4 regions of the Chryseobacterium gleum genome follow, and region 1 is predicted to be linked to each of the others. Evidence: riboswitches for the same ligand, from Rfam matches in the RefSeq annotation. Region 1 holds a riboswitch; each other region holds the start of a gene.

Region 1 (7,969 bases):
AAAATGAAGCTTCCCCAGCTCTGAAAGGGATAAGAACTGAAATCCAGCATGCTAAAAAAGCCATCCAGGAAAATTTCAACCGTGCGCTTACCACGTATGGACAGAGTGACTTTCTGGACGATATACGGGAAACTATTATTGATGACCAGAGGGTTCTGGCTGTAAAATCAGGATTCAAAAAAAGGGTTCCGGGAAGAACATTAGGAATTTCCAAAACCGGTTCCATTACTTACATTCAGCCGGACAGTGTTGTAAAGCATTACTTCAAGCTTCGTGAAAGCGAAGAAGAAGAGAAAAAAGAAATCGATAAAGTTCTCCGTAAGCTTACTGCAGAACTGGCAGAATTTCAACCTCAGCTATGGAGATACCAGGTGTATATTTTTGACCTTGACCTTACGAGAGCAAAAGCGAAATTTGGTGAACTGATTAATGGAGTTCTTCCGAAAATCAATCATCATAAAACACTGAGATTAAGAGATGCTTATCATCCTCTGTTATGGTTAAGAAACAAAATAGAGAATAAAACGATTCATCCACAGACACTGACTTTAACGGAGCATAACAGAATCATCTGTATTTCCGGTCCGAACGCCGGTGGAAAATCGATCACCCTGAAAACGGTAGGATTATTACAGCTGATGATTCAGAGTGGTATCCTCGTTCCGGTTCATCCTAAGTCTGAAATGTTTTTCTTTGAAAAAATCATGACGGATATCGGAGATAACCAGTCCATTGAAAACCATTTATCAACGTATTCATCAAGATTGAAGAAAATGTCAGGAATCATCCGTGAGGCTGATGCCAATACGCTTTTGCTGATTGATGAATTCGGTACAGGTTCTGATCCTGAGCTGGGAGGTGCGCTGGCAGAAAGTTTCATGGAGTTTTTTTATGATAAAAAGAGTTTTGCCATCATTACAACGCACTATACGAATATCAAACTGGTGATAGAACAGCTCCCAAATGCCCAAAACGCAGCAATGCTCTTTAATGAAGAAACATTGGAACCAATGTATAAGCTGGAAGTAGGACAGGCAGGAAGTTCATTTACCTTTGAAGTTGCAGAAAAGAATAAAATTCCAAGATTTATCATCCATTCTGCCAAGAAAAAGGTAGAGCACGATATTGTTAATCTTGATAAAACCATTGTAAAACTGCAGCAGGAGAAATTTGAGGTTGAGAAACTGAAATCCGACCTTGCGGAAAGAAAAGAATCTGTAGAGGATAAACGTGATAACCTTCAGAAGCTTAATGACCAGCTTCAGCAGAAACTGTTCAATTTCCAGAAGCTGTATGAAGAGGAACACCGTAAGCTTCAGTTCGGAAATAAGATCGAAGCATTTATCGACAGCTATACCAAAGGAAAATCCAGAAAGGATGTTGTAAAAGATTTTGTGAAGCTTCTTGAGCAGGAAAAATTCAGAAAATTAGGTACTGATAAGGATGAATCCAAACGTCTGCAGGTTGTTAAGAGAAAAATTACCCAACAGTTGAAAAAAGAAGAAGTGATTGAAAAAATTGCTGAGACCAATGAAAGACTGGAGGAAAAACGTAAAACTGACCGTGCTGTGTGGATGAAAGTCGGGCAGCGTGTCCGTATTACAGGAAGCACCAGTGTTGGAACTATTGAGAAAATCTCACGTAATAAAGTAATCGTCAATTACGGAACTTTCAAAACAACCATTGATGCAGATGAACTTGAAAGAATTTAATTAATCTAAGGATTAATTTATGCAAATAAAGAGAGAGAATACCAGAAGGTATTCTCTCTTTGTTTACTTCTTAATGAATTTTAATCGGGCTATCTTTTCTTTGTCTTTCAGCTGAATAAAATAAACTCCTTTTGGTAAATGATGTACGTCTATTTTATAATTATAAATTTTCCCTTCTCCAAATTTCTATCCTGCGGCGTTATAAATTTCATAATCTGTTATTTCTGAAGCCCCTGAAAAATTTAAAATATCAGCAACAGGATTGGGATAAGTATTTATTTCACGATTTACTATCTCACGTTCATTAACATTCAAACTTACAGCATCAATAAATTCAACTTCATAATCCTGTATTTCTGCTGTAGGTCCACAATTTGAAAAATAAGGTGTTGTATTAGATATGACTCTCATAGCAACTTTACAGTCTACTTGTCCAGCTTGTTGGGGTACACTAAAAGTTGCCACAGGATTTATATCTGTACTATTACTTGAGTAGAGTATTCTTTCGGTAGAGTCAAAAGATCTATCTCCATTATAATCAATCCAAATCCCTATAGTTGTTGGATTTTGAGCAGCTGGTCCGGCTTTAGTAGCAGAAATAGTATTGTTGCTGCTTCCACGAACTAATTTGACTTTGCGAGTAGAATCCGAACGATAATCTGCATAAGCTTTTGTTCCTGTTGAATTACTAACCATTGCAGGTAGGTCTGTTGCATTAAGTGTTACATTTGATGCATATAGATAAGGAGTAATTGTTGCTGTAGAATTTTCCATACAGTACCACATAGGAGTTGTAAATATAACAGGAGCTGAATATCCTCCTCCAGCCTGCACATAACTTACCTTTACTTCATAAGTAGTACACTGTGTCAAATTAGTAATAGTTATACTGCTGCTTGTAGTATAAGTTGTACCACCTGATCCTGGAAGACCAACTTTATTATAAGATACTGTACTTCCTGTACCAATTTGAGGAGTCCAGGAAACGGTAACACTCGTAGGGGTTATATCCGTAACCGTAACATTTGCTGGCGGCGGCAACAATGCAATTGTATTTTCTTTCCCCTTCAATACATTACATTTATAAAATGAAATAATGAACAAAAGAAATAATAGAACTAGTTTTTTCATGATTATAGCTTAAAATATTAATATCAAATTTAGTCAAATTTTAAATAAAATTTAATGAAGTGTTCAGAATATCATTTTTTTTAAGTGATGAAAATGGTAATATATTGTCTTTATTTTCTTTTTAATACATTTGAAATTCGGATAATAGATATCATACAACTATTCATAAAGTATTGAACGTGGCCAGAAACTTTACTATTCTTTGGATCTTTTATAAAAAGATACTGATCCCCGCCTTATTGTTTTCATTACTTATTTCTTTTCTGCTACCCCACAGGTTTGAAACATTTGGATTAAGTTTTCTTTTAATCTTACCTCTTCTCCATTACTTTACTTATGAAGTAAGGTTTAAAAATGAATATTACTTTTATGCCAATTCAGGTTTTTCAAGGACGTTTCTTTGGGCAGGAACAATAGTATCTGGGATTATTGTAAAAATTATAATATTATTTTTATGAGCAGACTGCATGTTGATAGCGTAACAAAATCTTTTAATGAAAGGAAAATTCTGCAGGATATTTATATAGGATGCGAAACAAGACAAATCATAGGTTTATTAGGCCGAAATGGAAGCGGAAAATCAACACTATTGAAAATCATCTTCGGAACTGAATATGGTGATACTCATTTTATAAAATATGACAACACTATTTTAAAAAACATTTCCGACAGAAAAAAACGAATCTCCTACTTGCCGCAGGACCTCTTTTTACCCAAAAATATAAAAATCAAAAACCTGGTTCCTCTTTTTTGTAATCAAAGAAATACTGAATTACTTTTTAATTCAGAGTTTGTACATCCTTTTCTTCATGATAAACCTAAAAACCTTTCCAAAGGTGAGCAGAGAATTATTGAAACCCTGATGATTATTTATTCTGAAGCAGATTTTATTTTACTGGACGAGCCATTTCACAGTCTTTCTCCGAAGGTTACTGAAGAACTAAAGAAAAATATACTTCAGGAGTCAGCACACAAAGGATTTATTATTTCTGATCATAATTTTAAAGATGTTCTGGACATTTGTGAACTTATATATTTGCTTTCCGACGGCCATCTGAAACAAATACAAGATTTAAATGAACTGCGGCGGTATAATTATCTTCCGAAAAGCATTTAATTTATATATTTGAAGGATCAAAAAATTATCATGATGACTTTTATAAACAAAGCATTCTATTTATCTGCTTTCAGTATTTTTTCTTTGGCCTTTGTAAAGGGGCAGAATAAAGTTCCTTTCGGAGTGGTAAAAGCTGAAGAAGGATATGCCAATGTGCGGGTTCATAAAGACAATTACAGAAAAATTGTGGACAAGATCCGTATGCGCAAAGGCGATGTATTCGTTTATGTAAAGCCTGCTCCTGGAGAAACAGAATGGATATGGATCAAATATCCGGAAAAACAGGATGATGACAAACCGTTTGTACGTTATGAAACACTTGATAAAGAAGGAATGGTGAATAAAGAGCGTATTGCTTATATTGACCAGCTTCCCGCCTATACCCCTTCCAAATCCAAAAACGGAAGATCACTTATTTTCACAGACAATTCTGATCCTAAAATTCCTATTGCCCAAAGAAGCAAAGTAGTAATTGATATTTATCCTTCCAATGCAGGATACCGTAAAAAGGAAAAAGATGCGGAAGGAAAACTCCTTACCATTGATAAAGTAAAACCCTGGGGAATCGGAAATGATCTTCCCGAAGGAATGACTGAAATCAAATCAATCAGAGTACAACAGCCAGGAAGAGGTTCCGTTTTTGTAAGAGAAGCTATCAAAAATATGTTCCAGCCTACCATGGATTTTGAGAATGTTGGAGTAACTTCCCTGGACAACGATAATATTTTTCTTTATATGATCAACGGTTCAGGTGAAAACAGATATACAACTCTGTGGACCATCAAGAAAGGAAGGGTAATCAGCCAGATTATTTTCCATAATCCGGAATAAATTCATTATTTTTGCATCCGAAAAGTTTTTATACTTATTCATCACAGAAATTGGTTCTGCATCACTGCAGATTAAAAGGGAACCGTGTGAAAATCACGGACTGTCGCGCAACTGTAAGTAACTGAAGTCTTTATCAAAGATCCACTGTGCGAGGCATGGGAAGGAGATAAATGATGTTACAAGTCAGGAGACCTGCCTTTTTCTTAAACATGTAACTTTCGCGATCTGAAGTTGTATTGATCTGATGAATTGTTTCAGGAATTCCCATAGTTCCTGTCATTGTTCTGTTGTTTTGATATCTCTCATTTCGCTTTAATTAATAATGATATATGACTACAGAAGAAAGAATTGAAGCATCCGAAACCAGAATCTTTAAAGCGGTTTTCCCTAACACAACCAATCATTACGATACCCTTTTCGGTGGTACTGCTATGCAGCTGATGGATGAAGTAGCTTTTATCACCGCAACCCGTTTTGCCAGAAAAAGAGTGGTAACGGTAAGCAGTGACAAGATCGATTTCAAAAAACCTATTCCTGCCGGAACTATTGTGGAACTGATCGGGAAAGTTTCCTACGTGGGAAAAACCAGTATGAAAGTAAATGTTGAAATTTACACTGAGCAGATGTACTCCTACGAAAGAGAAAAAGCAATTGTAGGTGATTTTACTTTTGTAGCGATTGATGAATTCAAGAAACCAATTCAGATACTATAAATACTAAATATTCGGGCGGCCTTTGGCCGCCCGAATATTTTCCAAAACACTATAATATATCTTCATTAAACACTGATTGGAATTCATTACATTTTTCTTTAATTTTAGCCCTCAGGAAATTATTCCTACTATTTCCCTAAACTATAGAAGAACTAATATTACATGAAAAAAATTATTTTAATCATTACACTCATCCTTTCGGTATCCCTAACAGCACAAAAAGACGTAAAAATTGAACTCCCGGAAAGCTACGAACTGGGAAATATTATTTTAGCACTCACAGAATACGGTAAGACAGATCCATATGATGTTCAGAAAATTCCTCCGTATTATGATGAAATTATATCCTATTTTGAGCCTGTAAAAGATCACCCTCTGCTAAAAAAAGTAAACTATTCCAGAAAAGACTGGAAAAAATTCCTGGGTTTCCGAACTGATTTTTATGCGTTTTCTTTTGATAATGCAGGTATGCTTAAAAGAGATTTCGCATTCAATTCATTTGGCCCTAAAGAAGTGGATGAAAACCTGGAACTGATTAATGATTTTGTGAAGAAATCAAATTACAGAACCTTTTATAAAAATCATCAACAGTTTTATAATACCTTAATTGATAACTATAAAGAGTATTATTACATCAATGATACCTATGCTTTTTTGGATAAAATAGCAGAAAAACCAGCCAATGAAGGAGATAAGAAATATATTATCGCCATTTCTCCTTTGGTAGGCGGACAGAATTGCCATAGAGATATTAACAGCTCCTTAACTGTTGACTTTCCTAATATCGGAGAAGATCTTATCCTTGGAAATTTAAAAGATAATCTAGCAAGAAGGATTCTTGATAATCACACTGTATTTTCAGAAATTGATCATGGCTATGTAAACCCTGTTTCAGATAAATACTCAAAAGAAATAGCAGCAAGTTTCAATCTGGCAAATTGGGATAAAAACTCAGGATATCCTGGGATCAATTCATTTAATGAGTATATGACATGGGCTGTTTATGACTTATTTATCAGAGAAAAATTTCCAAAGGAAAAAACGGATAGTCTTTCCGCTATCTATCATAAAGTGAATATCCGACGTGGTTTCATTGCTCAGAATTTATTTTCCGAAAAGGTTATTGAACTTTACAAAAAGCATAAAAGTCTGGACAAACTGTATGCTCCATTATTAAAATGGACGAAGAAAACAGGAAAGAGAATCTCACAGCCTTCCATTGTCAATGCCAACAATAAAGATTTTAAGAAAGCAGATACAAACAATATGGTGGTGCAATTCACAGAACCAATGAAAAAGACAGCCACTCTTCAGTTGAGACTATTTGAATATGTAGATGGAAAGCAGACAAGCAATACCATTATTATGGTCAAAAATCCGGTTTGGTCTAAAGATGGAAAAGAAGTAAAATTTAAACTGGACAGTCCTTATAAAAATTTCGAACTGAGGTTTTATGTCTTTAGCAGTATGACAGGATTTTATTCTCAGGAAGGAATCTTATTAAACCCTGATAATTATTTGTTACTATCCTCGTAAAAGGCTATTTATAAAAAGACACTGTTCACAAATGAGCAGTGTCTTTTTAAAATTATTTCAAAACCTTTTCCGTTTCAAGATTTCTGTTCAGTAAAAGCTCAAAAGCCTCTCCCATTTCATCAGATGCTCTGCTGATCGCATTTTCAAGCATATTTCGGATCTGCCTTTCCGTTACTCCTGCTTCAGTCCAGCTTTTTCCTGCAGTATGGGAATTTAAAATAAACGGCATGATTCTGTCAATCCCACAGGCAAAAATAGCATCCGGCGTTTTTTCTTCCTCAAACTCAAGCCACAGGTTAAAGAACTCTGTACGTAAAGGTTCATCCAGAATTCCAAAGATCTTCTGGGCAGATGCTTTTTCTCTTTCGAATTTTCCTACCATTGCTTTTTCATCAAAAATAAAAGTGTCTCCGGCTTCTATTTCCACCAGGTCATGAATAGAAAGCATTCTTATTACTCTCAGCAAATCAATGTCTGCACGATTTTTAGCATATGGATAAAGGATCTGGGCCAGGATAATAATCTGCCACGAATGTTCTGCTGTATTCTCTCTTCGGGAATCATCGGCATTGTAGTTTCTTCGCTGCACATTTTTCAAGGCATCCACTGCCAGGATAAAATCGATTTCTTTCTGAATTTTCATCTTACTTTTTATTTCTGTTATACTGATCTGCCGGATATACCTTGGTTTTGGTAATCCATTTATTATTGATCTTTTCTTTTGTTATTACCTTTACCTGATTCTCATTGGTCATATCTTCCTCCTTTTCCAGGACTCTATCCAGTCCTTTGTTCGGAATGACAGCATATTCTGTTGTAAAAAGCCTGCAACAACCGGACTTACCGTAGGAAATAAGACGTTTGCGTTTGGCATCTGTTTCAAAAAAATCAAAACAATTTGAGCCCAGGTCTGTAAGTTCTTCACTTTT
Region 2 (7,969 bases), 130 kb from region 1:
TTGGTAATAAGGGAAAAGCCAATGAAAATAACAAGGAGAATTTCTTTGCTATGATCAAATAATTTTTGAATGAATACTGGGTTGTTTGTGTTTTTTTGAATAATTCGGGTAAAATCCATATTCAAAATAATATTTTATTATCTGATTGATTATTAATATTTTAAAAATTATATTCTTTTGAAATTCACGAATTATGAAAGTCAATTTCTTTGGGTGTGGTAAATATTATATTAATATTGTTTTCACCAATTAAAAAATCTAAATATAATAAAATATGAAAAAATTTTACAAAATGTCAATGAAAATATTAACAGCTTGCCTTTTTCTGAAATTGGGTATTGTGAAAGCTCAGCTTACTGTAATAGGCTTGGGAAATTATAATGTAGGAGCTGTTTCAGATAATGGAGTGGTAAGCTTGCATACAAGTGCAGGAGCTATATATAAATGGAATGCATCGGGAGGACTTGTACAGATAGGTTCAATATCAAACGGATATCCTGCTGCGGGCAGAACCATAGTTTCGAATGACGGGACCAAGATCTCATCTTCCGTTACAAATGCTGCAACAGGTTTCAATGAAATCTCGACTTATGATGTAGCTACGGCCACATGGGTAAACAGGGGGGGCTGGTTCCTACCGGCTGGGATGGCAGTGTAAGTTCTACCTGGGGAATGACAGCTAATGGCAGTACAATTGTGGGGCTGGGATTCCTGACGGCAGCTAACGCACATGCTGTGAAATGGGATGAAGTAAACGGAATGGTAGATCTGGGAAGTATTGTTCAGGGACGAAGCTCCAGGGCAAACGCAATCAATGCTTCAGGAACGGTAATTGTAGGATGGCAGGACGAATCAAACGGTACCAGAAGTGGTGCGAAATGGCAGGATGGAGTGGAAAGTTTTATTACAGATAACAATGGAAATAATGTTGGAGAAGCGGGAGGTATTTCCGCAGACGGAAGTACGATCATCGGTTCAGCCAATCCTAATCCCTATGTTTGGAATGCAGTAAGCGGACTTACTTATATTACGCATCCTAATGCATCATTCAGTTTCAAGGGAGGCGCAACAGGAATTTCAGGGGATGGAACTAAAGTTATTGGATATTACAGAGCATTCGGAGCACCTCCAATGTCTGGCGAGGGTTTTATATGGACCTCTGCCACCGGAAGAGTTAATCTGAATGATTATGCGGTATCCTTAGGAATTGCCACCAATGGAGTGACGATGGGACTTCCTCTGGCTATTTCTCAGGATGGGAAGAAAATTGCCGGAATGGGTGTGAATGCTTCCAATCAAATGGTTGCTTTTTATCTGGATACATCTGAATATTTATCAGTGAATGATGAGGTAAAAGAAAAAAACAACATGGATATTTATCCTAATCCGGTTACTGATATTCTATATTTTAAAGGCACAGGAAAAATAGAGAAGGCAGAAATTTATAACTTGGTTGGACAAAGGGTGAAATCATTCAATACTGTAGAAGGACAAATTGATGTTTCATCCTTGTCAAAAGGAGCTTACATTCTGGAATATTCAGTGAAGGGAGAAAAGCAACAAACTTATAAATTTATCAAAAAATAACATATATAAATAGTAAAGTAGTGGGATGAATGGCTGTTTTCAATATTGAAAACGGCTGTTCTTTTTTGTTTACGTACCCAAAAGATAACATTTTTAAGGCGAAGCACGGTTTTTTGGTGAATACACATAAAAAACTATCTTTGCAAAAATTTTGGTTTCCAGTATTTTGGAATGAAAAGGGAATCGGGTGTAACTCCCGGACTGTCCCCGCAACTGTAAATCGCAACACAAGTTTCTGCAAAAAGCCACTGTTTAACAACGGGAAGGGGCAGAATGCGAAAGTCAGGAGACCTGCCAGGATTATAACAAAAAACATATTGCTTTCGGAGGAAAAGTAAAAAGGTATGGATATAAAAAGATCTTTAGTACTGCTTTTTTCATCTTATGGTTGTTTTCTTTTTGGACAAGAGAAAACCATTGACACTATTTATGTCTTCGACAATCAGATGAACAGGGTGAAGCTTTTTCATCCCGTAAAAATAATTTCAGCAGAGGATGCTGAGAAGAACTCCAGCAACCTTTCGGAACTTCTGAGATTTCAGTCACAGGTATTTATTAAGGAAAATGGCCGCGGCGCTGTTTCTTCACCTTCTTTCAGGGGAACTACCGCCCAGCAGACTGCATTTGTATGGAACGGAATTAATATCAATTCCAATTTTCTCGGGCAGGGAGATATCAACAATATCGCATTGTTCGGGTATGATCAGATCGGAATAAAAGCCGGCGGCGGAAGTGTTGTCTATGGAAGCGGAGCCATTGGGGGAAGCATTCACCTGAATAATACCCTTGATTTTAATAAAGGCTTTCATGGTTCCCTGTTTTCTGAAGTGGCTTCCTTTAATACTTATAATAATTTTATAAAAGGTTCTTACAGCAATGATAAGTTCAGTTTTAAAGCTTCAGGAAATTATTCTGTAAGTGAAAATGATTATAAGGTAAGTGACCTTAACTACATCAATAGAAACGGGAATTATTACAATACAACGTTCAATGTAGGTGCATCCTATAAAATTACGAACGATCATAAAATTTCATGGCAGAGCCAGTTTTTTGATTCTTCACAGCATTATCCTGTGTATGAGGAAACAGGAACAAAAACTAAATATAAAACGCAGAGCGTAAGGAGCCTCCTTTCCTGGGACTGGAACAAAACAAAGTTCAGCAACTCCTTAAAAGCCGCTTATACAGAAGAAAATTTCCAGTACTTTGGTTCGTTGACCCAACCTAAATCCAGCAGTGGAACAGGGAAAAATTATATCTTTAAAAATGATTTTAATTATTTCCTGAATTCAAAATGGAATTTTAATCTAATAGGAGAATTTCAGGTCAATAAGGGAGAAGGTTATCAGAACGGGATATCCAGTGTCAGCAGAAATATAGGATCAGTTTCAGGATTATTACGATATTTTGCAACGAAAGATCTGCGTTTTGAAGGTGGATTTAAAAAAGATTTTGTGGAAGATGTAAAATCACCGTTAATGTATTCTTTCTCCGGAAAATGGAGCGCTGCAAAATGGTATGATGTGAGCATTAACGTCTCCAAAAACTTCAGATATCCTTCATTTAATGATATTTACTATGAACCGGGTGGAAATAAAGACCTAAGACCGGAAACCTCAACTCAGGTAGATATGACTAATGAGTTCAAAATGGGAGATTTCAGGCTTAGCTTTTCTCCTTATTATATGGATATTACAGACCTTATTGTATGGCTGCCAACCGCTAAAGGATACTGGCAGGCTTTTAATGTTAATAAAGCAGAATCTTACGGGCTGGAATCTCAGCTGTCATTCAGCAAGCAGTTGGGAAATCATAAAATCCGGGCGAATGCAGGGTATTATTATGCAAAATCTATTGATAAAGAAACCAACATGCAGAGACCTTATGTTCCTATACACAGAGGAAACATTAATGTGGATTATGAATATGGTTTCTTTAAATTTTTTACCCAGTCACTGCTGAACGGGGTTACCTACACCACAAGTGATGAAAAAAGGTCAGAGGCTATAGATCCTTATTTTCTTTTAAATATGGGTGTTTCTGCAACTCTGGCAAAAAAGTATACTTTAGGATTTAAAGTGAATAATCTAACCAATACCTACTATAAAACCGTTTCTTTCTATCCTTTACCGAAAAGAAACTATAGTGTGTACGCAGCAATAAATTTTTAATAATTAAAATTGAATAAATTATGAAAATAACTAAACTTTTAACTGTCTTATTTGCAGTGGTACTATTGTTTAATATTTCTTCATGTACAAGTGACTCTGCCGAGTTTGACGTTTCTCCGATCACTTACCAGAACGGATATTTTATCTCTAATGAAGGTAATTTTAACAGCCAGGGAGCTAAAGTAACTTTCGTTACGAGAGATTTAAGCCTTAAGCAGGATGATGTATATGGTTATAACAACAATAAAGAGATCCTGGGTGATGTTCTTCAGACGATTGGCCTTAACGGGAATAAAGCTTATCTTGTTTTGAATAACTCAAACAAAATTGTTGTAGTAGACCGTTACACATTTAAGAAATTGGGAGTAATCACACAACAGCTTGATAATCCGAGAGGAATTGCTTTCGCTAATGACTTTATCTATGTTGCTAACACTAATTTCAGTGCAAATACTCAAAGTATAACTAAGTATAAAGCTTCTGATTATTCATTTGTAAGCAAAATTAACATGACTGAAGTTTCTGATAAAACAGTAGAAGCGGGAGGAAATATTTTCGTACAGAATGCTTCATCAGGATATGGAAACAAGATTACTTATATCAATACTTCCAACGACAGCAAAACTGAAATTACCGTTCCGAATGGTCAGATTGGAAATACTGTCTCTTACAAATCCAATGTTTATACAATTTCTTCAACAGCTACAGATTCTTATATCTATAAGATTTCAGGTACCGGAACCCTTACACCGGTAATTACACTGACAGGAATTCCAAGTGCAACCAACCTTCAGATTGATAATGATAAATTATATTTCAGCTCAGCCAATAAGGTGTATACAACAAGCTTAACTGCTCCGACAGTTCCTTCCAGTCCATTATTAACAGCTGCAGATGGTGGTCCTTATTTTACATTGTATGGATTTAATGTTATTGACGGAAGAATTTTTGCTTCTGACGTAAAGCAGTTTACACAAGAAAGCGAAATGGTTATATACTCAGCAGCTACAGGAAGTAAGATTGTTACCGTGAAAACAGGAGGTATCGGTGCTAACGGAACTTTTGTAAACCCATAATAATTTTTTATTTTTTCATCATTTGTGTTTTTTTCCGGCCGGTTTCGAAGAAACCGGCCGGCTTTGTTTTCATAGTAAGCAAAAAAATCCGGCGTGATGGAACATCACGCCGGATTTTTTTATATTTTATAATCTTGAATTATATTGTTAATCCCAGTTTTTCAGCTTCAGCAATTACAAACTTTGTAGCTTCTTCTTTTTCATTGGGAATTTCACCCTCCAGGATTGCTTCTTTTACTTTCTCCTTTAAAATACCGATTTCACGGCCCGGCTTAAGATTGAACATTTCCATAATCTCTTCACCGGTAATAGGCGGCTGGAAGTTTCTTACCTGATCCTTTTCTTCCACTTCTTTGATTTTTACCGCCACATATTCAAAGTTTTTTTTGAACTTCTCCTGTTTTCTGGAGTTTTTCGTGGTAATATCTGCCTTGCAAAGGGTGAAAAGATCTTCCAGGTTTTCTCCGGCATCAAATAAAAGTCTTCTTAAAGCAGAATCTGAAGCGTCATCAGTGATCAGAGCAATGGGCCTTGACGAAAGCTTTACCATTTTCTGAACATATTTCATGTCACTTCCCAACGGCAGTTTTAGTCTTTGGAAAAGTGTTTTAACCATTTTTGAGCCTAAAAACTCATGTCCATGGAACGTCCATCCTGTTCCTTCCACAAATTTTTTGGTTGGAGCTTTTCCAATATCATGAAGCAAGGCAGCCCAACGCAGCCAAAGGTTATCTGTATTCACGGAAATATTGTCAACGACCTCCAATGTGTGGTAAAAGTTATCCTTATGTGTTTGTCCTTCCACTTCTTCCACACCCTTCAGTTCAATCAGTTCAGGAATAATCAGCTTTAAAAGACCGGTTTGTTCCATTAATCTAAGACCAACAGAAGGTTTTTCAGAAAGCATGATCTTGTTGAATTCTACCATGATCCTTTCCATAGAAACAATCCTGATTCTTTCAGCTTCCTGCTGGATAGCTTTCAGAGAGTTTTCCTCAATTTTAAAATGTAAAGTAGAAGCAAAACGCACCGCTCTCATCATCCTTAAAGGATCATCAGAATAAGTCTGCGCAGGTTCCAGCGGAGTTCGTAAAATTTCTTTTTCAAGATCATCAATTCCATTAAAAGGATCGATCAGTTCTCCGAAATTATTTTTGTTTAAAGAGATAGCCATCGCATTGATCGTAAAATCTCTTCTCTTCTGGTCATCTTCCAGGCTTCCGCCCTCCACTTCAGGCTTGCGGCTGTTTTCTGTATAGCTTTCCTTTCTGGCTCCTACAAATTCAAGGTCAAGCTCTTTATATTTGATCATGGCTGTTCCGTAGGTCTTGAATACGGAAACCTTCAATTTCGGATCTATATCCTGAGCTACATTTTGGGCAAGTTCAATACCGCTTTGCTCCGTTACAAAATCTATATCCGTAGAAGCTTTTCTGTTCATCAGAAGGTCACGTACATAACCGCCTACAATGTATACGGACTGGTGATTCCTTTCTGCTGCTTCAGAAATGATTTTAAAAAGTTTTAAATTCTTATTTTGATTAAGATTAATTTTCATTGTTAATAACAGTGTCAATTTCTACCGATGTTACCCATTAATCATAATGAGCATACATTCTACTAATTTTTCCATCTTCATTAAAAAACATGACTTCCACAGCATGTTTATCCATAATCGACTTATAAAATAATGCTACCGAATCTACTCCCGCCGTAGAATGGATCAGATCAAAATGAAGGTCCGGAAATTTATCCAGTGCCTTTCTCCAATATTCACGGACAGCTTCTTTTCCTTTTAATGAACTTTCCCTGCCACCTGTGGCCATAGCAATCATAGGAGTGGTGATCTCAATATCATCCGCGTAATGGGACAGAATATCCTCTAAATTATGAGAATTCCAGACATTCACCCACGTTTGAGCAAATTTTTGATGATCCATAGCAAATAGTTTATGAGTTGAGTTTGCAAAGATAGAATTAAAAAAAAGAAATCCTGCCAAGATGAACTGACAAGACTCTAAAAATAAACAGGCAGCTTCAGAATAATTACTCTCTCAGAACTTTTATCCTGTTGTCATTCCATATTTTAATTACCGAAGAACCTGAATATTTTGAAACTTTTTCTCTGTCTTCCTCCACTGCATAATCTACAAGATCAATCATTTCCTGAGAAATATCAGAAAATTTCAAAGGGCTTTTTTCGCCACTGAAATTGGCTGAAGTAGATACAAGAGGTCTGTTTAATTTTGTAATCAGTTTTTTGCAGAAATCATTTTTTACAAGACGGATTCCTATACTTCCGTCTTCAGCAAGAAGCTCTTTAGGCAAACCTCTCGGGTTTTCATAAACAATAGTTACCGGCTTTTCGCTGAGATCAATAATTTCCCAGGCCATTTCAGGAACATCTACCAGATCCTGAAGTCTTTTCTCAGACTCCACAAGGATGATCATGGATTTATTCTTTTCACGCTTTTTGATTTCAAAAATTTTATTGACAGCTTCTATATTGGTCGCATCACAACCAATTCCCCAGATGGTATCTGTAGGATAAAGAATCGTTCCGCCGGATTTTAATATTTCGATAATATGTTCCATAATTGTAAGTGAATTCAAAGAGTGGATAAAGGTAGAAAATCTGTGAGTTTTGGGCAAAAAAATAGGGTGTGAATGTGGCTGTGTTGTTAGGTTTTGGCTAAAGCCAATGGAATTATGTATAATATAAAACGGGCTAAAGCCCGTTCCTATTGATATCTTTATTACGTATTAAAGTAGATCAAAATAAATATATAAACGTCAATTTTATTCAATAGAAATGGGCTTTAGCCCATTTAAAAAATGGATACAAATTCTATGGCTTCAGCCAAAACCTATCACATTTTAAAATTATACTTCTCAATAAATTCTTTATACTCATCAGTAAAACTCTTTTTCTGATGATGCTTTTCCTGATTTTTAATATAATTTCTTACAGTATCCACCATAGATTCGGAAACTGAAACTGCAAAATATTCATCCTGCCATGAAAACTTTCCAGTGACAAGTTTATTTTTATTGATCCAATGAGACGATTCTCCTTTTATCAGTTGAACAATTGTTTCTATATTCTGATTAGATCCCAGAGAAATAAGGCAATGA
Region 3 (7,969 bases), 1.8 Mb from region 1:
AATTAAAAATTAAAAAACTTGTTAATGTTGTTAAACGAATATTATATTATTATGAATTTACTAAAAATAAATCATCAAAAATTAAAAAAAATAATATCTAATACATAACGAATGTGCTCCAGATCGGCTTATTGAGAGATTAAAGTTAACATCATAAAAGTAGACTTATCTTTAAACTGTTTTATAATTTTATCTATTTTTTGATTTATGATGAATTTTTTTTCTATAACCCCATGATGACTTTTGATAAGATTATACTCTTCATTTTCATTCTGCTGAATTCCTAACTGAAAACCGGACGGACTTGAAATGGTTACAGAACTAATTTCCGGCTGGGCGGTTTCATTCGTTTCATCAATCATTTCACTGTCACCTCCAACAGCAAGCATTTGTGTGGGGTAGAGTCTCACATTTATCTGAACATCATCTGCCTGAGCAAAAATGTTTACGGAAACAAAAAAGAATACTACTGAAAAAATACATCTTATCCCCATATATGAATTTTTCACTTATTTGTTATTTATCCAAAAATACAATATTATTTTTATATTATTTCATTTCTGAGGGATTTTTTCCTGTATGTTTTTTAATAAAATTACTAAAATTTCCTTCATCACTGAATCCCAGCTCATAAGCGGTTTCAGAAATATTGTATCCGGAGAAGCTAAGCGATTTTTTACATTCATTAATGAGTTTTTCAATAATAATATGTTTAGCACTTTTTCCCAGAACATATTCAGTCATCTCCGTTAATTTTCTTGGGGTGATATTCAGCTCATTGGCGTAGTAGGAAACCTTCTTGGCTTTTTTGTAGTCACGCTGCAAAAGGATTTTAAACCGGTTGACGTAATGGAGGTAATCAAGTTTTACATCTTTTTTCAGTGTTTCTGCAGGAATATGGAGAAATGCATCCAGAATCAGTCTTTCAATAGCATTATGAGCCGCTGAAATATAAAGACTTTCGTCTTTATGCTGAAAACTGTGCATTCTTCCCATAAAAACAATATTCATTTCTTTTATATTTTCGAAAGGTGCTATGAAAACATCAGAATCATAATTAAAAAAAAGTCTTGAATTGAGAAACATACTGTCTTTTGCAGATCTTTCATAAAAACTGGAAGAAAATGTGATAAGATAAACTTCGCCACGTTTGGTTTCACCAAATACAATCTGTTTCTGAGGTCCTAAAAATGCAATATGGCCACCTTTTATGAAGTACGGAATGTTTTCTATTTCCAATGTGATGTCTTCTATCATAATATAAATACAGAAGTACTCCAGTGTATTAAAACTTCTTTTATTATTATTTCTTTGTATTACATTATTCAATGTGTTGATGCTGAATCCTAAATTTTTTAATTGGTCTGTTATAACGTACATAAAATAAGCCTCAATAAAAATGGTTAATCTGTTCTATAAGAAAATGTATAAATCAGATAAATGAACCTGTAAATCAAATCAAAGTAGAGTAGATGTGATATGCAATAACTACTTTGCAGCTTGATTTAAACACTTATATAAATGTATATAAAATAACTTGATCTTCAGAGGGCTTATCGGGAATATTTCAATGTTTTTTTATACTAAAAATACTGAAGGCTGATTGGAATATGTAAAAAAATAAAAAGCCTGCAATTTATACAATTGCAGGCCTTATCTGGAGAATCCGGTTTTTAACTTAATATCTCACATGGTGCTACACAGACTACCCATGGACATCTTTTGATCCCTGGTGGCGGGCAGCATGCTTCGGAGCAGCTTAAAGCTCCTCCGTTGATACTTTTCAACTGTTCTCTTGTGATTTTTTTAGAATTTTTCATAGTCAAGTAATTTTTTTAAACTAATTAAGGCTGGTTTCCACCGCCGCATCCGTCGTATGGCATACATTGCCATTTACCACCAATTAAGCATAACTGGCCACCTCTGCAGTCAATACCTCCTTTAATTGTTTTCAATTCCTGTCTTTCGATTTTCTTTAAATTTTTCATAATAATTTAGATTTAGTACTTTCCGAAATTAGTAAATTTTTATCAACTGTTGTAGAATTATTGTGAAAATATTTACTTTCAATCAATATTATATATAATAATTTGCTTTTAATCTCCTGAAAATAAATAAAATATAATATCTGTTGCCAGGGCCAAATTACCTATTGAATGAGTAAATAAAGAATGATCATGCATAATAAATCTTGTCTTGTGGCAAGTTGGGTTTCATAAGAACTTGCTAATTTTGAATACCTTTAATTATCAAATTCACTCTTATTATGAAAAGTATATTCAAATTCTCCGTCTTGTTAAAATCATTGTTGATGATAATTGTTTTGTCCGCTACATGTATGGTATCCGCACAAAAAGTAAAACCATCGGAAAGCGGTTATGCGCCCGTTAACGGTATCAAGGTGTATTATGAAGTATATGGTAATGGAAAGCCTCTTGTACTGCTGCATGGTGCTTTTATGACCATTGATATGAATTGGGGAGAGCTGATTCCTGAACTGTCTAAAACCAGAAAAGTAATTGCCGTTGAACTTCAGGGACATGGACACACGCCGTTCTCGGAACGTAAATTATCACACGCTGTTCTGGCCAGTGATGTTACAAAGATAATGGATTACCTGAAAATTGATAAGGCTGATGTGGCAGGGTATAGTTTTGGTGGGGAAGTAGCTTACCAGCTGGCAATACAAAGCCCGGAAAGATTAAATAATCTGGTAATTATTTCATCAACCTATAAAAGCAGCGGCTGGCTGCCGGAAGTCAATAAAGCATTTGAAGGAATGAAACCTGATCTCTTTACAAACAGTCCCTTGCATACCGCCTATACCGCTGTAGCACCCGATAAAACAAAATGGACAAAATTCCTGGAGCAGATGATGGCCTCAGCCGGAAAACCTTTTGATCTGGGGGATGATAATATTTCTAAAATTCCGGTACCCGTTTTAATCATTGCTGGTGATAACGATGGACTGGATAAAACCGAGCTTTCAAAAACCTATAAGTTATTAGGAGGCGGAGTTTCTGCTGATATGGGAGCTATGCCGAAATCTCAACTGGCAATTGTTCCGGGGCAAAGCCATGTCACTGTGATGATGCAGACCGCAACAATTCTGAGCTATCTGAATAATTTTTTAAAATAGTTTGATGATGAATCCAAAATTTCAGGCAGGAATTAATATCGCCATAAAAATTCCTAAAAGTAAATATGAAAAAACCGTTGCTTTTTATAAAGATATTTTAAAACTGGAAGTAGAGGAAAAGCCGATTAGTAATCCTACCGTTTCAAGGACTCATGAAGTACAGTTCGGGAATAATGTGATCTGGTTAGACTGTGTAGACAATTACACCCACTCTGAAACCTGGTTACAGCTTACGGTTCCTGATGTAGAAGCAGCAACACAATATTTACGGTCAAACGGAGTGGAAACCTGTGATGAAATTGAGTCGCTCCCTGAAAATATGCATTGGATTACTGATCCGGCAGGAACGGTTTTTAATTTACAGCAACATCAGGAAATTTGAGTTTCTTCATAGCAGGTATATACTGAATTGTATAATTTTAATACCTTTAGCCATCGAATCATTTTTATTAAACTATGAAAACGACACCTTTTACCTTCATTGTAACCATCTTTTTTCTGGCATTAAGTGTAACTGCATTTTCCCAGAAAACAGCAGCTTTAAATTCTTTATTAGACAGCAATTCAGAATTTATTTTCCCGCAGACAACCGATAAAATCTCAAAAGCATTGAATATAAAGCCAGTTTTTTATGAAGATGCCAATGAAGAAAGATATGTGAAATGGCCAATGAAGACAGGGCTTGAAATGTATACCAGCCCAGGAAAGGATCATACAGTTAATGAAATGTTTTTCGTTACTTCAGACAACAGACCTGTAGTAGTAGAAGGGCTTCCTTTTGGTCTTATCATGAACAAAAGTACATTGCAGGATTGTAAAACAAAGTTCAGTAAATATGGTACAAAGACGCAGAAAATGGGAGCAGGAAGCGAATTCCCCGGAGGATCAAAACTTGTTTTCAAAAAAGGTAAACATTATGTCACATTGCAGTTCGACAGTAAAAGCCTGTTAAAATCATTAAGTTTAACAACAGAAGTTATCAATCCGGCAGTGAATTAATATGAGCCACAAAAAATATTACAAAATCCGTCATTATTTGACGGATTTTTATTTGTAATGTGAACTTTAATAAAGTTTATATTGTCAATCCATGGTTGTTTTTTACTTCAGCCATCACAAAAGTGCTGTGGGTGCTTCCTATAGAATCTACAGAGCCCAGTTTATTGAATACAAAATCCTGATAATGCTTCATATCTCTTACCTGCACCTTCAGAAGAAAATCAAAATCCCCCGAAATATTATAGCATTCGGCAACTTCTTCTATTTCCAGGATTTCTTTTACAAAATCATAGCCGACTGATCTGTCATGAATTTTCAGCTTGATCTGACAGAAAACGGTAAAACCACGGTTGAGCTTTTCTGCATCAAGAACGGCAGCATATCTTTTAACGAAGCCTTCCTGTTCCAGCCTTTTTACCCGTTCAAAAACCGGAGAAGCAGAGAGGTTTACTTCCTTAGCAAGTTCTTTTACGGTCAGTTTGGCATTTTTCTGGAGCAGCCTGAGCAGCTGTAAATCCTTATCATCGAGTTGTTCCACAGAATATTATTCTTTAAAATTATAAAAACAAACAAATATACAGGATAATATGCTTTTAATTATAACTTATAAAGTTTTATTTGCTTAATTATTTTGTTTTAGCTAAAACTTTATTCTGTATTATTAATTTTACCCAAAATTAAAAACTTTTACAGAAGACAGTTGTTGAAAGTAAAAGTACAGTTCTTTAGAGATACTTCATCAAACAGAAAAGGTTTTACTTAACGTAAATTAATAGGGAATCGTGTGCAAATCACGAGCTGTCGCGCAACTGTAAGTAACACACCAAAGGTTTCTGTCCTTGCATATCCACTGCCAAAAGCGGGAAGGATGACAGAAACTGTTACAAGTCAGGAGACCTGCCTTTACTGAATTGACATTGCTTTCGCGGTCTGAAGCTTTTAGGTCATACAGATGATATATCAGACAAGTACATTTTCTCTTGTGGGAAGCTGTAGTGTCTGCTATGCCATTTTTCCTGAAATTTCTATTCGTTAAGCATTAAGAAGCATTTAAAAAGACTTTACATCAAGTTTTAATATAAAAGTTTAAAAAATGCAAACTCACATTCTGGGCTACCCGCGTATTGGTAGCAAAAGAGAACTCAAAAAAGCCTGCGAGCAGTATTGGTCAGGTAAAATCCTTCCGGAAGAACTTCTGAATACAGGCAGAAATATCTGCAATCAAAACTGGAATATTCAGAAAGAAGCAGGGATAGATCTTATCCCGTGTAATGATTTCTCATACTATGATCAGGTTCTGGATATGAGCCTTGTGGTAGGCGCAATCCCGTCACGTTACCACGAAATAGTCCTTAAAAAGAATAATTCTGAGCTGGATCTTTATTTTGCCATGGCAAGAGGATATCAGAAAGAAGGACTGGATATTACAGCGATGGAAATGACCAAATGGTTCGATACCAATTACCATTATATTGTTCCCGAATTTTATAAAAACCAGCAGTTTAAACTAAGCTCAGACAAAATTTTCAATGAATTTGCAGGAGCAAAGCAGGCAGGGATCAATGCCAAGCCGGTGATTATCGGGCTCGTTTCTTATCTGTTGTTAGGAAAAGAAAAAGAAGAAGGATTTGATAAGCTGGATCTGGCCGGAAACCTTCTTTCCGTATACTCGGAGATTTTAACCAAACTTCAGGATCAGGGCGCAGAATGGATTCAGTTTGATGAACCCTTTTTGGCATTGGATTTAACAGAGAAGGCAAAAGAAACATATCATTTTGTATATGCTGAAATAAGGAAACGTTTTCCAAAACTGAAATTTATTATTGCCACGTATTTTGAAGGGTTAAAAGATAATACATCCCTGGCTGTCTCACTTCCTGTGAATGTGTTGCACATAGATCTCGTAAGAAATCCTGAACAACTGGATGATATTCTGGACGTTATTCCTGAAAGCCTAAGCCTGTCATTAGGAGTGGTTGACGGAAGGAATATCTGGAAAAATGATTATGAAAAGTCATTGTCTCTGATAAAAAAAGCAGTGAATCAATTAGGTTCTGAAAGAATTTTAATTGCACCATCCTGCTCACTGCTGCATTCGCCTTGTGATCTTGATTTTGAAACCAGTCTTAATCCTGAAATTAAAAACTGGCTGGCTTTTGCCAAACAGAAAGTAACGGAAATAGTAACGCTTAAAGAACTGGCGTCAGAAACGGAAAGTAAACAGATTCCTGAAGCATTTGAAGAAAATAAAAAAGCAATTGAGAGCAGAAGAACTTCTCCTCTTATCCATAATGATCAGGTGAAGCAGAGGGCAAATGCAGTTACTGAAAAAGACGCCCAAAGAATCAATCCCTTCAGAATCCGTAAAGAACAGCAGCAAAAAGTATTGCAGCTTCCTTTATTCCCGACAACAACTATCGGGTCGTTTCCGCAGACTGCAGAAGTCAGAAGCTGGAGAGCAAAATTCAAAAAAGGAGAACTGACAGCGGAACAGTATGACGCATTACTAAAAGAAGAAACGCAGCGAACAATCCGCTGGCAGGAAGACATCGGGATTGATGTGCTGGTTCACGGAGAATTTGAGCGTAATGATATGGTAGAGTATTTCGGAGAACAGCTGGAAGGTTTTGTATTTACTAAAAACGGCTGGGTGCAGAGTTACGGAAGCCGTTGTGTAAAGCCTCCTGTAATCTTCGGTGACGTTTCCCGCCCAACTCCGATGACGGTTTACTGGTCTCAGTATGCACAATCCCAGACTGGGAAATGGGTAAAAGGAATGCTTACAGGTCCTGTTACGATTTTACAGTGGTCTTTCGTTCGCGATGATCAGCCACGTTCGGAAACATGTAAACAGATTGCATTGGCGATCCGTGATGAAGTGGTGGATCTGGAAAAAGCAGGGATCAGAATTATTCAGATTGATGAACCTGCGATAAGAGAAGGTCTTCCGTTAAGAAAAACCGACTGGCAGAACTATCTGAAATGGGCAGTGGAAGCCTTCAGGATTTCAGCAGGTGGAGTAGAGGATGCTACCCAGATCCATACGCATATGTGCTATTCTGAGTTCAATGATATTATTGAAAATATTGCTGATATGGATGCAGATGTGATTACGATAGAATGTTCCCGTTCCCAGATGGAGCTTCTGAACGCTTTTGCAGACTTTAAATATCCGAATGAAATAGGTCCTGGGGTATACGATATCCATTCACCAAGGGTTCCGTCAAAAGAAGAAATGATTGAGCTGCTGAGAAAAGCCCAGAATGTAATTCCTGCCGGCCAGCTTTGGGTAAATCCGGACTGCGGGCTTAAAACAAGGCATTGGGAAGAAACTGAAAAAGCTCTGATAGCAATGGTAGCAGCTGCTAAAGAGGCTTCTGTAGAATATGCACTTTAAAAAACTTTACAATAATTAGATTCAAATCAGATCGTGTTATGATTTTCATGACACGATCTGATATTTAAGGGTTAAAACCTGGATTAAATGTAATATCCTGCTCAATTTTTTATTCTATTTTGCCTGTAACGAACTTGGAGGGTAACCAAACTGCTTTTTAAAGGCAAAAGAGAAATGAGACAAATTTTCAAATCCGAGATCCAGATAAATCTCAGAAACTGATCTTCCCTTTTGGGTTAGCAGAAAATGGGCTTCCTTTAATCTCCGGTACTGCAGCCACTGTCTTGGAGGAATACCGAATATTTTCTGAAAATCTCTTTTAAAAGCAGATAAACTTCTTCCTGTTAAATAGGCGAAACGTTCTACATTGACATTGAAGTGAAAATTTTTATTCATAAAAGATTCAATATCAATTTTATGAGGCTCTGAGAAAT
Region 4 (7,969 bases), 1.9 Mb from region 1:
TATTGCCCTCATTCAGCATATAAAAACCTTTTATGGCTGTATTTTCTGAGGGAAGCCCTTCCACCACTTCCTGGCGTACAATAATATCATCTGTACGGCATGACGTAAGAAAAGCTAAGACAAGAAATAAAAAATAAAAGTTTAGTTTTCTCATAGGGTGAAGTTTAGAATTAGTTTAAAGTTTCTTCCGGGCATCGGATAATTGATGACCACATCATAGTATTGATTGAAAATATTATTCATCTCAAGGCTTACTTTAAATTGATGATTCGCCCAGTTGAATTTTTTCTGAACAGAGAGATCATGCGTATACCAGGGCTGCACATAATTGTACTGAATATTGTCCTGGTTCACATCATATCTTTCTCCCACGTACATTGCACTGTAATTGAAACTCCAGTCTTTATAATCTGCCATCAGACTGAAAGATCCGCTATGCCATGGTGTGTAAGGAATCTGATTTTTGTAGAAAGTATCTTCAGGATCACTCACATCTCTTGCACTCTGATAAGTATAGGAAAGCAAAGGTCTAAGAGTTACTTTTCCCAGCTGAAGTTCTGTCTGTACATTCACATCAGCACCAATGATTTCAACCATTCCAAGGTTCATCATCAGCCAGCGGAACATGCTTCCGTTGGGAGCGGCTACAATTTTATCCTGTACTTTATTGTAGTAACCATCTACTTTAGCATAAAAGGTTTTAAAGAAACGATTGGTATAATTCTTCTGATAGGTAAATCCAAGGTCATACTGATTGGTAAATTCAGGTTTTAAATACGTGTTCCCGATATTGGTATAATACAGATCATTAAAGGTTGGAAGTCTGAAGATTCTTTTATAAAATGCTCTAAGGGTAAGCTCAGGAATGATCTCCGGCTGATAACTCATAAATACGGCTGGCGTCCATTCTCTGGCATCTCCCGGCCTTTTGTTTTTCCTTACTTCTTCAAATGTAAAGGTTCCCAACAGGCTTCCCAGAATTTTGAATCTGTTCCACTGATAGGTTGTTGCCAGGGCTACCAATGTGGTATACCGTGTAGGATAAGAAAAGTTATCCAGATTAGCATCCAGATTATTGTACTGAAAATCCCCACTCAGACTGACATCCCAATTGGGAGTAATTGAATAAATATTAGATGAAGAAAGATAAAGCTCCCTTTGAATATAGGTGTTATCAGTATGAATAATAGACTGCGAACGAACCGTATCCATAAAATGGGTATAATCATAAGCGAATTTAGCTTTTAGCTGAGTTTCGAATTTCGGGAACAGCTTTTTCCTAAGATTGGCCTGTACAAAATAATTCTCATCGGAAAGTCTCGCTCCTCTTCCTCCAAAACGGCCATTCACAATGGGAGCCGGCATTCCACGGTCTGAAATATAACCATACCCTCTGATATTCCAACTTCCGTTATTTAAAGTTCCGTTGAGAGAAGTTTCAAAACGTTTTGCTTTGATATCTGAGTCCTGTCTCTTTGCGATGGTATCATATGCCTGCTGGCCGTCCGGGTATTTCTTGGCATACCGGAACCTGTAAATTCCGTCACTCTGCATAAATTCTCCGCTGAAGCTGGCAGAAACTCTGTCTGAAATCTTCTGTTCCAGCCTGAATGAAGGATTAAAGAGATCTATGGAAGCACTTTTGGCTCTTATCACAAGATTGGTTTTTCTTGTTCCTTTAAACAGAGGAGTTTTAGGCTGTAAATAAATAGATCCTGAAGAACCGAAATCTTTTGCAGGTTGAAAAATCTCACTTTTCTGTCCGTTGTATAATGATATTTCTTCAAGATCATCCAGAGAATATCTTCCGAGATCAACAAGTCCGTTCTGGGCATTCCCCAATTGAATTCCATCATAGAAAACCCCTACATGCTGGCTTCCCATACTCCGGATATTAATGGTTTTTAAACCACCTAATCCGCCGTAGTCTTTAATCTGGACACCTGAAAAATACCGTAAAGCGTCAGCAACAGAGTGACTATTCAACCTTTCCAGCTGCTCGCCTTGTAATGTTTGTGCAGGAAGGATTTCTTTAAAATTCTTTTTATAAAGATTGATTCCTTTAATAGTCTCCTCCTGAAGACTGTCTTTTTTCTTAGTTTGGGAAAACAAAAGCTGAGATGTTAACACCAGTATGGTGAAAACAGCTTTATGAATTGCAGAAGTAGTTAGTTTTGCCACCATTAGCTCATTTAGGATAATGATGACGCTAATGGATATAAGAATACAACGATAAAGCACAGCTGTCACTGCACAGAATCATTGATGTCCTAAGCTTTATTCCACGAAAGCGTCAAACGATTATTATCTGGCAGGTCTTCTGACTTACTCCATTTTTGAAATCCTTCCCATTCCTAAAAACAGTGGATATATTCTTCAAAAACTTTGGTGCGGAGCTTACAGCAGCGGGTCTGTCCCGGATTTGCACCGGATTCCCTTTTAAGAGCTTTTTACGGCTCACCAAATTCCGGCAAAGATAAATAATTATTCCTAATACCCAACTAAAATCATGATTTATAAACAATTAAAGCTCCCGAAGGAGCTTTAACATGATTCAACAAGAGTTTCTTTTTAAATTCCAATATTCAGAAAAATACTGAATCTTGATTTGGCTTCAATATCTCCTCCTGCCAGATGAGTGTACATGGGAAGCATGATTTCACTTCCCAGGCTCAGCTTTTTGTAGGAAGCTTCAAAGCCTAATTTTCCGTACAAGGCACTTCCTGCAGTATTCGGTAGCGCTTCATCAAACTGTTTATTCTGAGCATAAACTTCTCCCTGAACTCCGGTTTTTACAGAGAATATAGATTTTTCGTTTTCGGCAACCTGATAAAAACCTGTCGCAGCATAGTTCCATTGGTTGCCGAAACGGTAATTTTTCTTGTTCTCTGTTTTGATCGTATAGTCTGTATTAACCAATACTGCTACCTTATTTTTCTGAAATTTGTAATTCAAAGCGGCCTGATAATCCCAGCTTCCGGTCCCCAATTGAAAACTTGGATTGACACCGGATGCTCCTTTCTCATCAAATTTTCCCAGAGGAATTTTCACACCCAAGCCTCCGCTCAGATGATGGAAATTATCTTTAGAACTCATCAGCTGATAAATTCCCATCAGATTCAGGTCTCCTATCCCATTGATTTTAATATCTCCCTGCATCGTTTTCTTTTCATGGAAATGGAAGGGCAGACTCGCATAAACACTCAGTTTTTTCGTCAATGGAATCTTCCCCCAAAGCTGCAGGGTATTAAAATAATGATCCTGCGTAAGGTCTTTTACAAATAAATTCTCTTTGGCTTTGTAATGCTGGGCGAAGTATTTGATTCCAATAAACTGTGGATTCAGCAAAGATTCAAAACCGGAAGATCCGTTTCCTGCAGCACAACCACAAGCATCACAATCATCATCAAAATCGAATCTGCTAAAGGTCTCCGGAGTGCTATAAGCACTGTCTCTTATGGTTTTTGCCTGATACTGATTCAACAGGATCAAACTTAGTATCATTATAATCTTCTTCATGTTTCTATAAATTATTCTGCAAATTTTGAATTGGATATAAAACTTTTATCCGATAATGTTTTCAGGAATGCAATGATCGATTGTTTTTCCTGACTGTTCATGGCAATTCCTACATGACCGTTCTGTTTCAAACGGGGATCAAGATTGGGATTATCTTCCACCTGATCTGAATAGAAATTGAGTACTGCTTCCAAAGTGTAAAACCTTCCGTCATGCATATAAGGTGCAGTATATTCCACATTTCTTAAACTTGGAACCCGGAATTTCATCCAGTCGACCTGATTGAGAGTAACCCTGTAACGTCCGGCATCCTTGAATTCTGTATTGTAATACATTCCTGTATTTCGAAAACTTTCATCAGTAAATAGTTCTCCGCTATGACAGGAAGCACATTTCTGATTAAACACTGCCATTCCCTGAGATTCCGTTGCTGTCAGCTGTTCTTTTCCCTGTCTGAATCTGTCATATTTTGAATCTGCAGAGATTAAAGAAGCCATAAACTGTGATAATGCCTTTAGAATTCTTTCACCGGTAATGGTTTCGTCTCCATATGCTTCTCTGAACAGTTTTTTATATTTCTGATCGTCTTTTATTTTCGAAATGGCTTCCGGTATAGAGCTGTCCATTTCGTTCACGTCGGTAATCGGGCTGATGGGCTGTTCATTCAGATTATGAATCACACCGTCCCACATATATCGTTTCAAAAAAGCCATATTCTGAATAGGTGGAGCATTCCGGATTCCTATTCGGTCATCCACGCCATGGCTTACAGTATGGCCGTGGTGGGTAAAAGCATTTTCCTGGATATGGCAGAAGCCGCATGAAATGGTATTATTCCTGGAAAGCCTGCCTTCATAGAAGAGTTTTCGTCCCAGCTCCACTCCGTTTTTTGTCACCGGATTGGCTGATTGATTAAAAGTCATTTCCGGAAAATAAGACGGAAACTGCAGGTTGTAGGCTTCATCCTTTTCCAATGGCTGGATTACCTCATCGGAACATGAAATACAGCTTAATACAAATACAAGCAGAACCAGTATCGTTTTGATAAAAAAATTAATCATTGTGAACGTGGTCTACTTTGAACATTTTTGTAAGATTATTGGTAACGTCTACCAGATGCTGGTTTGAACCCATCAGCATGTCATTGGCTGCAGTAAGAGTAAGTGCTTTATCTCCGCTCAGAAATTGGTTCAGGTCCGCCAGAATGTGAACAGATGGACGAATCTGTCCTGTAACTCTTGCTGTTGTAGGAAAGCTCAATGTGATTTCCCGATAAAGGTCCGGTGTATTATTGGCTGCAGTATTGCCCATATTTCCGGTATGATTCATGAATTCTTTAGCTGGAGCATCCGTACCATATTTCCCTTCCAGCTTTACAAAAACGTAGCCGGCAGCCCATGACCAGGACATTCCTTTCTGCTTGGCTTTCGTCCAGAATTCAGCCTGCCCGTCCTGGCCTAATAAGTAGGCTTTCTGACTGATTCCCAATCCGAATCTTATTTTTTTATAATTGTTTTTCGGAATACCATCCAGATTAAGATAGATAATTCCGGCTACGGCATCTGCCTGATCGACAATAAATGCACCTTTATCAGGATTGTTTTCATTGTATTTAAACTCGTTTCCGTTCTCGTCTATCAGTGCTATATTACTGATGACGTATTTCAAAGCAGAAAAATTATGTTTCTGACCGTTGGAAGAGGTCTGAACAGTCTGATTCAGGACGATGTCTCCTACGTTATTAAATCCGTTTTCAAACTTGATCTGAAGTTTTCCGGGCGTAGTATCCTGTGAATTTTCGTCATCCCTGCTACTTTCGCAGGCTGTAAAGGATAATAAAATAAAGGCACTAAAGAATAGTGATAAAAATTGAGAAATTTTCATTGTTGATTTTTTAAGTTGAATTAATTTGAATTGCTGCAACAGCATCGTTTTTACTGTAAAAGGCACAAAAATTCCCACACTTAAGCTATATTAAGTGATAAGCTTTATGCAGAATAACAAGAACACTTAAGCTTTTAAAAATCAAAGATTTATAATTTAAATAAGCTTTTGTGACTTTTACGATTGAATAGTGATAGTTTTAACTTAAAAAACCGGTGGTTTGAAAATATGGGTTAGAAACAGGAAAGAATAGGCTGTTTCGTAAGTGAAATTAAAACTGAAAAACGGACGTCTTTCCGTAGTATTGATCGCTGTAGTTTCAGGAAGAATATAAGTATCTAGTATTTTCTGTCCTGAGTTTTTGAGTTTCTGAAAAGGGGAAGATTCTGAGTCATTGGTTTTAGCCAATTCTTTACTCAGATAACATTTTCCATTACAGTGAATCTCCGGTCTGTTTTTATTAATACAGAGAACTTTAGCGATATAATCATAATTTACAGCATACTCTACTACGGGCACCAAAGGTCTTAGCACCATGTAACAAGTAAAAAGTATGCTGTAAAATAATTTCATCAGATTATTTCTTGCTTAGAGCTTCGTCATATCTTCTGCTGATTTCTTTCCAGTTGGTAACATTCCAGATTGCGGTAAGATAATCTGCTCTTTTATTCTGATATTTTAAATAGTAGGCATGTTCCCAGACATCAATTCCGAAGATAGGAGTTCCTTTTTCTTCTACGACATCCATCAGAGGGTTGTCCTGATTTGGCGTTGAGGAAACGAATAGTCTTCCGTTTTTATCTACAGAAAGCCATGCCCAACCGGAACCGAAACGGTCTGCTCCTGCTTTTGCCATTTTTTCTTTAAAAGCATCCATACTTCCGAAAGTTTCATTGATTGCTTTTGCCAATTTTGCAGAAGGCTGTGTATTTTTCTGAGGCGTAAGAACCGTCCAGAACAACTCGTGGTTATAATGCCCTCCAGCATTATTTCTTACTGCCGCAGGCAATTTTGATACATTGGAAAGAATCTGAAACAACGTTTCTTTTTCCTGTGGAGTTCCTGCAATAGCTTTATTTAAATTGGCTGTATAACCTGCACCGTGCTTCGAATAATGGATTTCCATAGTCTGTGCATCAATAGAGCCTTCCAGTGCATTATAAGCATATGGCAGAGGGGTCTGCTTAAACTGAGCCAGTGCAAACTGAGCCGCAAAAACTGCACTTAAGGCAGCTATTTTCATAATCTTCATAACTTTTTTGTTTATGGTTGAACAATGTTTTATTTTTAAGCTGGAAGATGGGAGATGGAAGCTGGAAGTAATCAATGTCATAACATCAATTCATCACTTCTATTTATCTTTACAGCCATCTCAAAAATCGCCAGCGCTGCATCGTCTGGAATAACTTCCAGCTTCCGGCTTCCCTCTTCTCTATTTTAATAATTTCTTAATATCCTCAATCAGGATTTCCCTGTCCGGATGGTATTTTCCCGTCAGCATAGGTTTTTTACCTTCCGGATCTTCATAATTTAATCCTGAGTAATAAAGGATCGGCATATTTTCTTTATTATATCTGCACCGGATGTTTCCTTGCTGATCTACCAGAGCAATCATTCCGCTGTGATTCAGGCTTTCTCCTTCGTCTTCTTTATCACCAACGTAGATATTAAATTTATCTGCGAGATCACCAATATAGGTACGGTCCCCGGTCAGGAAATGCCAGTTCGGGGATTTAGCCCCTATTCTTTCAGAATGTTCTTTCAGTGTTGCAGGAGTATCATTTTCCGGATCAATACTGATGGAGATAATACCGAAGCCGGGATCGTTGATCTGATTCTGGATCGCCTTCATATTGGTATTCATCACCGGACATATGGTAGGGCATTTGCTGTAAAAAAACTCAACGAGATATACTTTTCCCAGCATGTCTTTATTGGTAATTTTTTTACTATTCTGATCTGTAAGTTCAAAGTCCGGAACTTTCATCACGGTATAAAGATTCTTTTTAAAATAGCCCATTCCTACCCCTATTCCAAGGAAAAGCAATGCAAATACCGCAATGGGTATGATTACTTTACTTTTATTTGTGGTCTTCTTATTTTTGGGCATATTTCTCAGGACTTTTTTTAAATTCACCTTTGCAGTACACACTGCAAAAACCGTACGTTTTATTTTTATATACCGCAGTATCTTTAAGAGATCCGGCAGTTTTCATGTGGCAGATAGGATCTTCTTCGTTCACTACCTGTACATTTTCTATTTTCTTCCCTGAGGAGTCCATGTGGCTTGCATGCTTTACCTTAGGCGTTTCTTTCGCACATGACAGTAATGAGATCGACAGCACAGCAGCCGAAATAATGAGAGATTTCATTTTAATCTTAAATTGAAATTTATAATGTTAAAAATTTGTAACACAAAGACACGAGCTTAAACTTACGAAATGGTTAAGTCTGAAAAACACAGAACTTCTTAAAAAGAACTATGTATTCTGTACAGCTTGCAATTGTTATTGTAGACATGCGGCGTGCCTTTTATGATGTATTGGTGGATGTTTATGAAAACTTC

What was found. Region 1 has a riboswitch for cobalamin ahead of EL165_RS09575 (acyl-CoA thioesterase). Riboswitches for the same ligand answer to the same signal wherever they lie in the genome.
Region 2: another riboswitch for cobalamin. It lies ahead of EL165_RS10165 (TonB-dependent receptor plug domain-containing protein); the one in region 1 lies ahead of EL165_RS09575 (acyl-CoA thioesterase).
Region 3: another riboswitch for cobalamin. It lies ahead of metE (5-methyltetrahydropteroyltriglutamate--homocysteine S-methyltransferase); the one in region 1 lies ahead of EL165_RS09575 (acyl-CoA thioesterase).
Region 4: another riboswitch for cobalamin. It lies ahead of EL165_RS18025 (TonB-dependent receptor plug domain-containing protein); the one in region 1 lies ahead of EL165_RS09575 (acyl-CoA thioesterase).

What each region holds. Positions count from the first base shown of each region.
Region 1 covers NZ_LR134289.1:2,090,675-2,098,643, forward strand. Annotated here, with positions in the region: gene EL165_RS09550 (endonuclease MutS2) at 1-1,712, shown strand, start outside; gene EL165_RS26635 (T9SS type A sorting domain-containing protein) at 1,776-1,880, opposite strand; gene EL165_RS09560 (fibronectin type III domain-containing protein) at 1,899-2,843, opposite strand; gene EL165_RS09565 (ATP-binding cassette domain-containing protein) at 3,298-3,960, shown strand; gene EL165_RS09570 (hypothetical protein) at 3,991-4,791, shown strand; cobalamin riboswitch at 4,826-5,005, shown strand; gene EL165_RS09575 (acyl-CoA thioesterase) at 5,121-5,504, shown strand; gene EL165_RS09580 (DUF4932 domain-containing protein) at 5,667-7,040, shown strand; gene EL165_RS09585 (HD domain-containing protein) at 7,093-7,683, opposite strand; gene EL165_RS09590 (XAC2610-related protein) at 7,685-7,969, opposite strand, start outside.
Region 2 covers NZ_LR134289.1:2,222,430-2,230,398, reverse strand. Annotated here, with positions in the region: gene EL165_RS10175 (helix-turn-helix domain-containing protein) at 1-119, opposite strand, end outside; gene EL165_RS26295 (hypothetical protein) at 275-658, shown strand; gene EL165_RS10170 (T9SS type A sorting domain-containing protein) at 610-1,587, shown strand; cobalamin riboswitch at 1,723-1,900, shown strand; gene EL165_RS10165 (TonB-dependent receptor plug domain-containing protein) at 1,932-3,758, shown strand; gene EL165_RS10160 (YncE family protein) at 3,779-4,834, shown strand; gene EL165_RS10155 (CCA tRNA nucleotidyltransferase) at 4,974-6,392, opposite strand; gene EL165_RS10150 (nuclear transport factor 2 family protein) at 6,430-6,774, opposite strand; gene EL165_RS10145 (L-threonylcarbamoyladenylate synthase) at 6,881-7,429, opposite strand; gene tnpA (IS200/IS605 family transposase) at 7,705-7,969, opposite strand, start outside.
Region 3 covers NZ_LR134289.1:264,437-272,405, forward strand. Annotated here, with positions in the region: gene EL165_RS01185 (hypothetical protein) at 129-509, opposite strand; gene EL165_RS01190 (helix-turn-helix domain-containing protein) at 550-1,257, opposite strand; gene EL165_RS25720 (bacteriocin-like protein) at 1,674-1,820, opposite strand; gene EL165_RS25725 (bacteriocin-like protein) at 1,845-1,988, opposite strand; gene EL165_RS01195 (alpha/beta fold hydrolase) at 2,312-3,139, shown strand; gene EL165_RS01200 (VOC family protein) at 3,144-3,521, shown strand; gene EL165_RS01205 (hypothetical protein) at 3,596-4,138, shown strand; gene EL165_RS01210 (Lrp/AsnC family transcriptional regulator) at 4,215-4,676, opposite strand; cobalamin riboswitch at 4,872-5,057, shown strand; gene metE (5-methyltetrahydropteroyltriglutamate--homocysteine S-methyltransferase) at 5,232-7,535, shown strand; gene EL165_RS01220 (helix-turn-helix domain-containing protein) at 7,650-7,969, opposite strand, start outside.
Region 4 covers NZ_LR134289.1:3,976,133-3,984,101, reverse strand. Annotated here, with positions in the region: gene EL165_RS18030 (YncE family protein) at 1-154, opposite strand, end outside; gene EL165_RS18025 (TonB-dependent receptor plug domain-containing protein) at 151-2,184, opposite strand; cobalamin riboswitch at 2,294-2,480, opposite strand; gene EL165_RS18020 (transporter) at 2,572-3,519, opposite strand; gene EL165_RS18015 (cytochrome-c peroxidase) at 3,531-4,580, opposite strand; gene EL165_RS18010 (MbnP family protein) at 4,573-5,403, opposite strand; gene EL165_RS18005 (hypothetical protein) at 5,608-5,976, opposite strand; gene EL165_RS18000 (superoxide dismutase) at 5,981-6,655, opposite strand; gene EL165_RS17995 (SCO family protein) at 6,836-7,513, opposite strand; gene EL165_RS17990 (YHS domain-containing protein) at 7,500-7,775, opposite strand.